DNA from 2 places in the Nitratireductor kimnyeongensis genome. Region 2 is predicted to be linked to the other one. Evidence: predicted binding sites of a transcription regulator. Region 2 holds the regulator's gene; the other holds the start of a gene.
What was found. The regulator PhoB, encoded in region 2, activates phosphate uptake and scavenging genes when phosphate is short. The targets are predictions, from matches to a motif close to TGTCATNNANCTGTCAT.
Positions count from the first base shown of each region.

Region 1: the regulator PhoB is predicted to act here: its motif matches at 1,170-1,186, upstream of KW403_RS00370 (UDP-2,3-diacylglucosamine diphosphatase).

Region 1 is NZ_CP078143.1:74,759-78,084, reverse strand. It holds gene KW403_RS00375 (NADP-dependent malic enzyme) at 1-925, opposite strand, end outside; gene KW403_RS00370 (UDP-2,3-diacylglucosamine diphosphatase) at 1,235-2,065, shown strand; gene dgcA (N-acetyl-D-Glu racemase DgcA) at 2,090-3,073, opposite strand; gene KW403_RS00360 (ABC transporter permease) at 3,188-3,326, shown strand, end outside.
Region 2 is NZ_CP078143.1:1,322,962-1,326,287, reverse strand. It holds gene pstB (phosphate ABC transporter ATP-binding protein PstB) at 1-801, shown strand, start outside; gene phoU (phosphate signaling complex protein PhoU) at 824-1,534, shown strand; gene phoB (phosphate regulon transcriptional regulator PhoB) at 1,572-2,258, shown strand; gene KW403_RS06250 (hypothetical protein) at 2,319-2,645, opposite strand; gene KW403_RS06245 (DUF1328 domain-containing protein) at 2,735-2,902, opposite strand; gene KW403_RS06240 (response regulator) at 3,029-3,326, opposite strand, start outside.

The DNA of each region.
Region 1 (3,326 bases), 1.2 Mb from region 2:
GCGCTTCGCGCGCCACGTCCGGCATGATTTCGGGTACAGGGTTGGCGAGCGCGAGGATCAGCGGCTTTTCAGCCATGTTCGCGAGCATTTCCGGCTTGAGAACACCGGCCGCCGAAAGACCGAGGAACACATCCGCGCCGCCAATCACTTCGGCCAGTGTTCGGGCTTCGGTATCCTTCACATAGGGCGCTTTCCAGCGATCCATCTCTTCCTTGCGGCCTTCGTAGACGACACCGTGCCGGTCTGTCAGCCAGATGTTTTCGGTTTTGGCGCCGAGCGAAACAAGCAGATTGAGGCAGGCGAGCGCGGCCGCTCCGGCACCAGACGAAACGATCTTGGCCGAAGCTATGTCCTTGCCTGCCAGTTCGAGACCGTTCAGCACGGCAGCGGCGACGATGATTGCAGTGCCATGCTGATCGTCGTGGAACACGGGGATTCCCATGCGCGCCTTCAACTGCTCCTCGACCTCAAAGCACTCGGGAGCTTTGATATCTTCCAAGTTGATGCCGCCGAATGTGGGTTCGAGAGCAGCGACGGTTTCCACCATGCGATCGATTTCGGGTGCATCAATCTCGATGTCGAAAACGTCGATCCCAGCAAATTTTTTGAAGAGGACGGCTTTGCCTTCCATCACCGGCTTGGAAGCGAGTGGGCCGATATTGCCGAGCCCGAGCACCGCCGAACCGTTCGAGACAACGGCCACGAGGTTTGCGCGAGCCGTGTAGTCGGCAGCGCTCTTCGGATCATCATGGATCGCCATACAGGGGGCGGCGACGCCGGGCGAATAAGCCAGCGCCAGATCGCGCTGATTGCCTAAGGGCTTGGTTGCTTGGATTTCCAGCTTGCCGGGGGTGGGGTGACGGTGAAAGAAGAGCGCGGCTTCGTCGAATTCTGATCGCTGCGGTTTCTTGTTGTCGGACGACATTGGCGGCTCCACATTATGGCTCTGGCGGCTTGGCCGTTTGACTTGCGGCATCGCATCCAGGCGTCACCCAATTCTTTGAAAAGGTCACGACGCTCAAATGGTTTGATTCATCCTTTGTGCTTAGGCGCTCGCTGAGGCTTTTTCCAGCGTTGAATGTTGAGAAGCAGTTTCATGTGCCCGAATTGGGCGGCGACCGGATTTTTTGCGGTCCTGTGTGACCGATTTTCCGTATCGAAACGGTACCCGTCATATGTCTGTGACATGAATCGGGCCATAGAGTGCGCGACTTAACAAGGCTCAGGCGGGACAATGACCGGCGCTGAACACCGCAAATTTCGCGCACTCTTCATCTCAGACGTTCACCTCGGCTCGAAACCGGCAAAGGCCGAGTTTCTGATCGATTTTTTGCGCTACCATGATGCAGACAAGATTTATCTGGTCGGTGACATCGTGGACGGTTGGCGCCTCAGGCGGTCATGGCATTGGCCGGCAACGCATAATGATGTGGTGCAAAAGCTCCTGCGCAAGGCGCGAAAAGGAGCCGAGATCACATATATTGCCGGCAATCACGACGAATTTCTTCGCTCGTTTCAAGGCGTCCATTTTGGCGGTATCGTCGTGGTGGACAGGGTGGTTCATGAGACGGTGGACGGGCGAAAGTTCCTCGTCATCCATGGCGACCAGTTTGATCAGGTCGTTCACAATGTGCGCTGGCTCGCCTATCTTGGCGACAAGGCTTACGATCTTGCCATTGTCGTCAACCGCGTGATCGCCCGCGTCCGGCGTATGTTGGGGCGCCCATACTGGTCTTTTTCCTCATGGGCAAAGATCAAGGTCAAGAAGGCCGTGAAATTCATCAGCTCGTTCCAGGATGTGCTTGCGCAGGAAGCCCAGCGGTCTGAGGTTGACGGTGTTATCTGCGGGCATATCCACCATGCCGCGATGGAGGATATTCGTGGCGTCACCTACATGAATACTGGAGACTGGGTCGAGAGTTGCACGGCCCTTGTCGAACATTTCGACGGGAGTTTCGAAATCATCACCTGGGCACAGCTTCTTGATGTGAAGCCGGTTCCCGGAGAGATTCGGGAGCAAGGTGTGGTGACGGCGTTTCAAAGAGACCGGATCAAAGCTGCTTGAGCGGCCCTGATCGCCGTAGCGCTTTTAGCCCCAGAGTTGAGGCGAGGGTGGCGAAACCAGCGAACCGGTATAGGAGAGCCCGTGGGGGCGATCCTTGGCCAGAAGCAACGGTCCGTCCAGATCCACGAAATCAGCGCCCTGGGCGAGCAATACAGCGGGCGCCATAGCGAGCGACGTTCCCACCATGCAGCCCACCATCACGCCGAAGCCCATTTCACGCGCGCGATCTCGCAATTCCAGCGCGGCGGTGAGGCCGCCTGTCTTGTCGAGCTTGATGTTGACGAAATCATAAAGCCCGGCGAGGTCGGCAAGGCCCTCTGCGGTGTGTACGCTTTCGTCCGCGCAAATTGGAACAGGATGCGGAATTTCGCGCAGGATCTCTTCTTTTCCAGCGGGCAGCGGCTGCTCGATCAGGGCCACGTGGAATTCAGCGGCGGCCAGAATGTTTTCTCGGATATTCTCTTCCGTCCAGCCTTCATTCGCATCGACGATCAGCCGGCTGTCGGGGGCCGCGCCTGCGACCGCATGAATCCGCGCTGCATCGTCTTCGCCCCCTAGCTTCACTTTCAGCAGTGGCCGGGTTGCATGTGCGCGTGCCTGGGCAGCCATCTCCTCAGGCTCAGCGAGAGAAATGGTATAAGCGGTCTGCAAGGGGCGTGGCGGAATGGTGCAGGCGGTTATGGAAGCGCGCCGACCGGAGAGTTTCGCTTCCAGATCCCACAATGCGCAGTCGACGGCGTTGCGTGCCGCTCCCGCTGGCATGGATCTGGCAAGATCAGCGCGGCTGATACCGTTGGCAATATCTTCGCGCATCGCGTCGATCTGGCTGATCACGCTCTCCTCCGACTCGCCATAACGCGGGTAGGGAACACATTCTCCGTGCCCACGGACTCCGTTTTCACTCACCGTGCACGTGACGACTCGCGCCTCGGTGCGCGAACCCCTGGAGATCGTGAAAACGCCAGCGATGGGAAAACTCTCGGTGCCTGTGGCCAATTCGCGTGTCATTTCCGCCCTTCTTCTCGCAAAAATCCGAACTATCAGAGGAACATGCCTTATATGGAGGCTGTATAAGCCGGCAAGCGGTTCCCTTTGGACCTGCTCCGCACTAATGATGGTGCCATGTTGACCAATTCCGTTGACGACGCAAGCGACGCGGGGCGCCCGAGTGGCCAGAGTGAGGACCCTCACCTGGAGACAGGCACCGAGGGCGGCGTGCTTTCATGCCGGCTCACAGGCGCATGGAACACGCGCACCGTCG
Region 2 (3,326 bases):
GACGCGGCCGTGGAAGAAGCGGTGCAGAACAGGACAGAAGAGTTGCCGGTGAAGATGCGCGGGACCAAGGTCCGGGTTTTCTACGGCGAGAAGCAGGCGCTCTTCGATGTCGATCTCGACGTAAGACAAAAGCAGGTCACGGCACTGATCGGTCCTTCGGGCTGCGGCAAATCCACTTTCCTGCGCTGCCTCAATCGCATGAACGATACGATCGATATTTGCCGGGTGGAAGGTGAGATCGCGCTGGACGGGCAGGACATTTACGACCCGAAAGTCGATGTGGTGGAACTGCGCGCTCGCGTTGGCATGGTGTTCCAGAAGCCCAACCCGTTTCCCAAATCGATCTACGAGAACATTGCTTATGGGCCGCGCATTCATGGCCTTGTTTCCTCCAAGAGCGCGTTGGATGAGGTGGTCGAGTCCAGCCTGCAGAAAGCCGGTCTCTTCAACGAGGTGAAAGACCGTTTGCATGAGGCTGGAACGGGTCTCTCCGGTGGCCAGCAGCAGCGCTTATGCATTGCGCGCGCCATCGCGGTGTCGCCCGAGGTTATCTTGATGGACGAGCCCTGCTCGGCTCTCGATCCCATTGCCACTGCCAAGGTCGAGGAACTGATCGACGAGTTGCGCGAGAACTACACTATTGTCATCGTGACGCACTCCATGCAGCAGGCGGCGCGCGTTTCGCAGCGCACGGCCATGTTCCATCTGGGCAACCTTGTCGAGGAAGGTCCGACGGACAAGATGTTCACCAATCCGGATGACAAGCGCACCCAGGATTACATCACCGGTCGCTTCGGTTGACGCACAGATAAGGAACCAGATCATGGGTGAGCACACAGTCAGCTCCTTCGATGAGGAACTCGGTGAGATCGACCGCCTCATTCGCGATATGGGCGATCTCTCCGGTGCGATGACCCGCGCCTCCACCAATGCCCTTCTTCATTCCGATACCGCACTTGCGCAGCGCGTCATCTCCGATGACACGATCATGGATGCCAAGCAGCGTGATCTCGACGAGCGTGCCATCACGCTGATCGCCAAGCGCCAGCCAATGGCACAGGATCTGCGCAGCGTTGTCGGCGCCATACGCATGGCCGCGGATCTGGAACGTATCGGTGATCTTGCGAAGAACATCGCCAAGCGCGTCAGTGCCGTGGGTCAGAGCGCCACGCCGCGCACGCTTGCTCATTCAATCGATGCGATGGCAGGTCTGGTGCTGCGACAGGTCGATGCTGTGGTCGAACACTACGTCAAGCGCGACGCCAAGGCGCTGATCCAGTTGCGTGACGACGATGAGAAAATCGACATTCAGTACACGTCGGTGTTCCGCGAATTGTTGACCTATATGATGGAAGATCCGCGGAATATCACGTCCTGTACGCATCTTCTCTTCTGCGCGAAGAATCTGGAGCGCATTGGCGATCACGTAACGAATATCGCTGAGAATGCCTATTATGTGGTGACGGGGGAACAGCTTCCGGTCCAGCGGCCGAAGCTAGACGAAACACAGATGACGGTCGATGCGGATGCCTAGACGGCCGTAGCAATGCTTTAGGAGAATGCCTTCCATGATTGCCCCCAAGGTCATGGTCGTTGAAGACGACGAACCGCTTTGCGTCTTGCTGAAATACAATCTGGAGGCCGAGGGTTATCAGGTCGAGATGATTTCGCGCGGCGACGAAGCCGAGGTGCGCCTGCAGGAGAATGTACCCGATCTGCTCGTGCTGGACTGGATGGTTCCGGCTGTATCAGGCATCGAACTGTGCCGCCGGCTGCGCATGCGCCCTGAAACCGAGCGTCTGCCGATCATCATGCTCACCGCTCGCGGAGAGGAGAGCGACCGCGTTCGCGGGCTATCCACTGGCGCCGACGATTATCTGGTGAAGCCGTTCTCGACCCCGGAGTTCGTTGCGCGTGTGCGGGCGCTTCTGCGCAGAGCCAAGCCTGAGGTGCTTTCAACGGTGCTCTCTGTGGGTGATATCGTGCTCGACCGGGAATCGCATCGCGTCTACCGGCGCAAGAATGAGATCCGGCTCGGGCCGACCGAGTTTCGCCTGCTGGAATTCATGATGCAGCATCCCGGACGGGTATTTTCGCGCAGCCAGCTGCTCGACAATGTCTGGGGTGAGACGATTTATATCGACGAACGCACCGTCGATGTCCATGTGGGCCGATTGCGCAAAGCCGTGAACCAGGGCCGGCTTCCCGATGTGATCCGGACCATTCGCGGCGCAGGTTACGCCATACGAGAAGCCTGAGGCAGGCTGACATGGAAAACCCCGGCAAATTGCCGGGGTTTCGTTGAAGTTGCAGTCTGATCACTCGGTGAAGATATTCTTCTGACGCGCATGCCCGTTGTGAGCGACAGCGAAGCTGGTAACCGGCTCCAGTGAGGCCGTGAGCTGTCCATCTTTGGTGATGTCCCATTCCAGCACTGCGTCATCATAGACGAGTGCAGGATCCACAAAGACGCACGTTGCAATCACCCGCGGCGCTTCACCTTCAAGCTCACGCAGGGAAACCGGCTTCTCGGCCTCGCACTCCTCGAAGGTTTCATAGATCGGAGCAGGGGCGGGAAGTTCGCGGCATTCAGCCATGTTGCCGGAACAACCGACAACCAGAAGAAGCCCAGCGATGTGTTCCATGGCGTTCTCCTTTCACTGTTTTCCTGATGCGGAAGCCATGGAAGGTCCGCATCGTTGGTGCCGCGTATGTTTACGTTTTCTGTACTCGTTTAACGGCGGCCTCTCAGCAGTCCCATGATCAGGGAAATCGCGAGAAGGGCCAGAAAGATGTAGAACAGGATTTGCGCGATACCTGCTGAAGCGCCTGCAATACCGCCAAAACCAAGGGCGCCGGCGACAAGAGCGACGACGAGAAATATAAGGGCCCAGTAAAGCATTCTGTCTCTCCGTTTAGTTATGCGATTTAAACGTTATCCGCGAAGATTGGTTCCCGGAGAAAGAAGTCCGGCAAACAAAAAGGCCGCCAGAAGGCGGCCTTTTTCATCAGAAAAGCGCTGTGCTGCTCAGGCAGCCGCACGAGCCTGGTGGTCGAAGAAAAGCGCTTGGCTGATGAGTGCCTTGACCATTTCCGGACTGAAAGGCTTCGTGACGAGGAAGGTTGGTTCAGGGCGCTCGCCTGTCAGAAGTCGCTCCGGGAAAGCCGTGATGAAGATTACAGGGACCGTCGCTCCTTCAAGAATCTCATTCACGGCGTCGAGGCCCGAACTCCCGTCGGCAAGCTGAATGTCTGCCAGCACCATTTTCGGCTGCGTTTTAGCAAACATCTCGACCGCTTGCTTGTGCGTTCGGGCGTTGCCGACG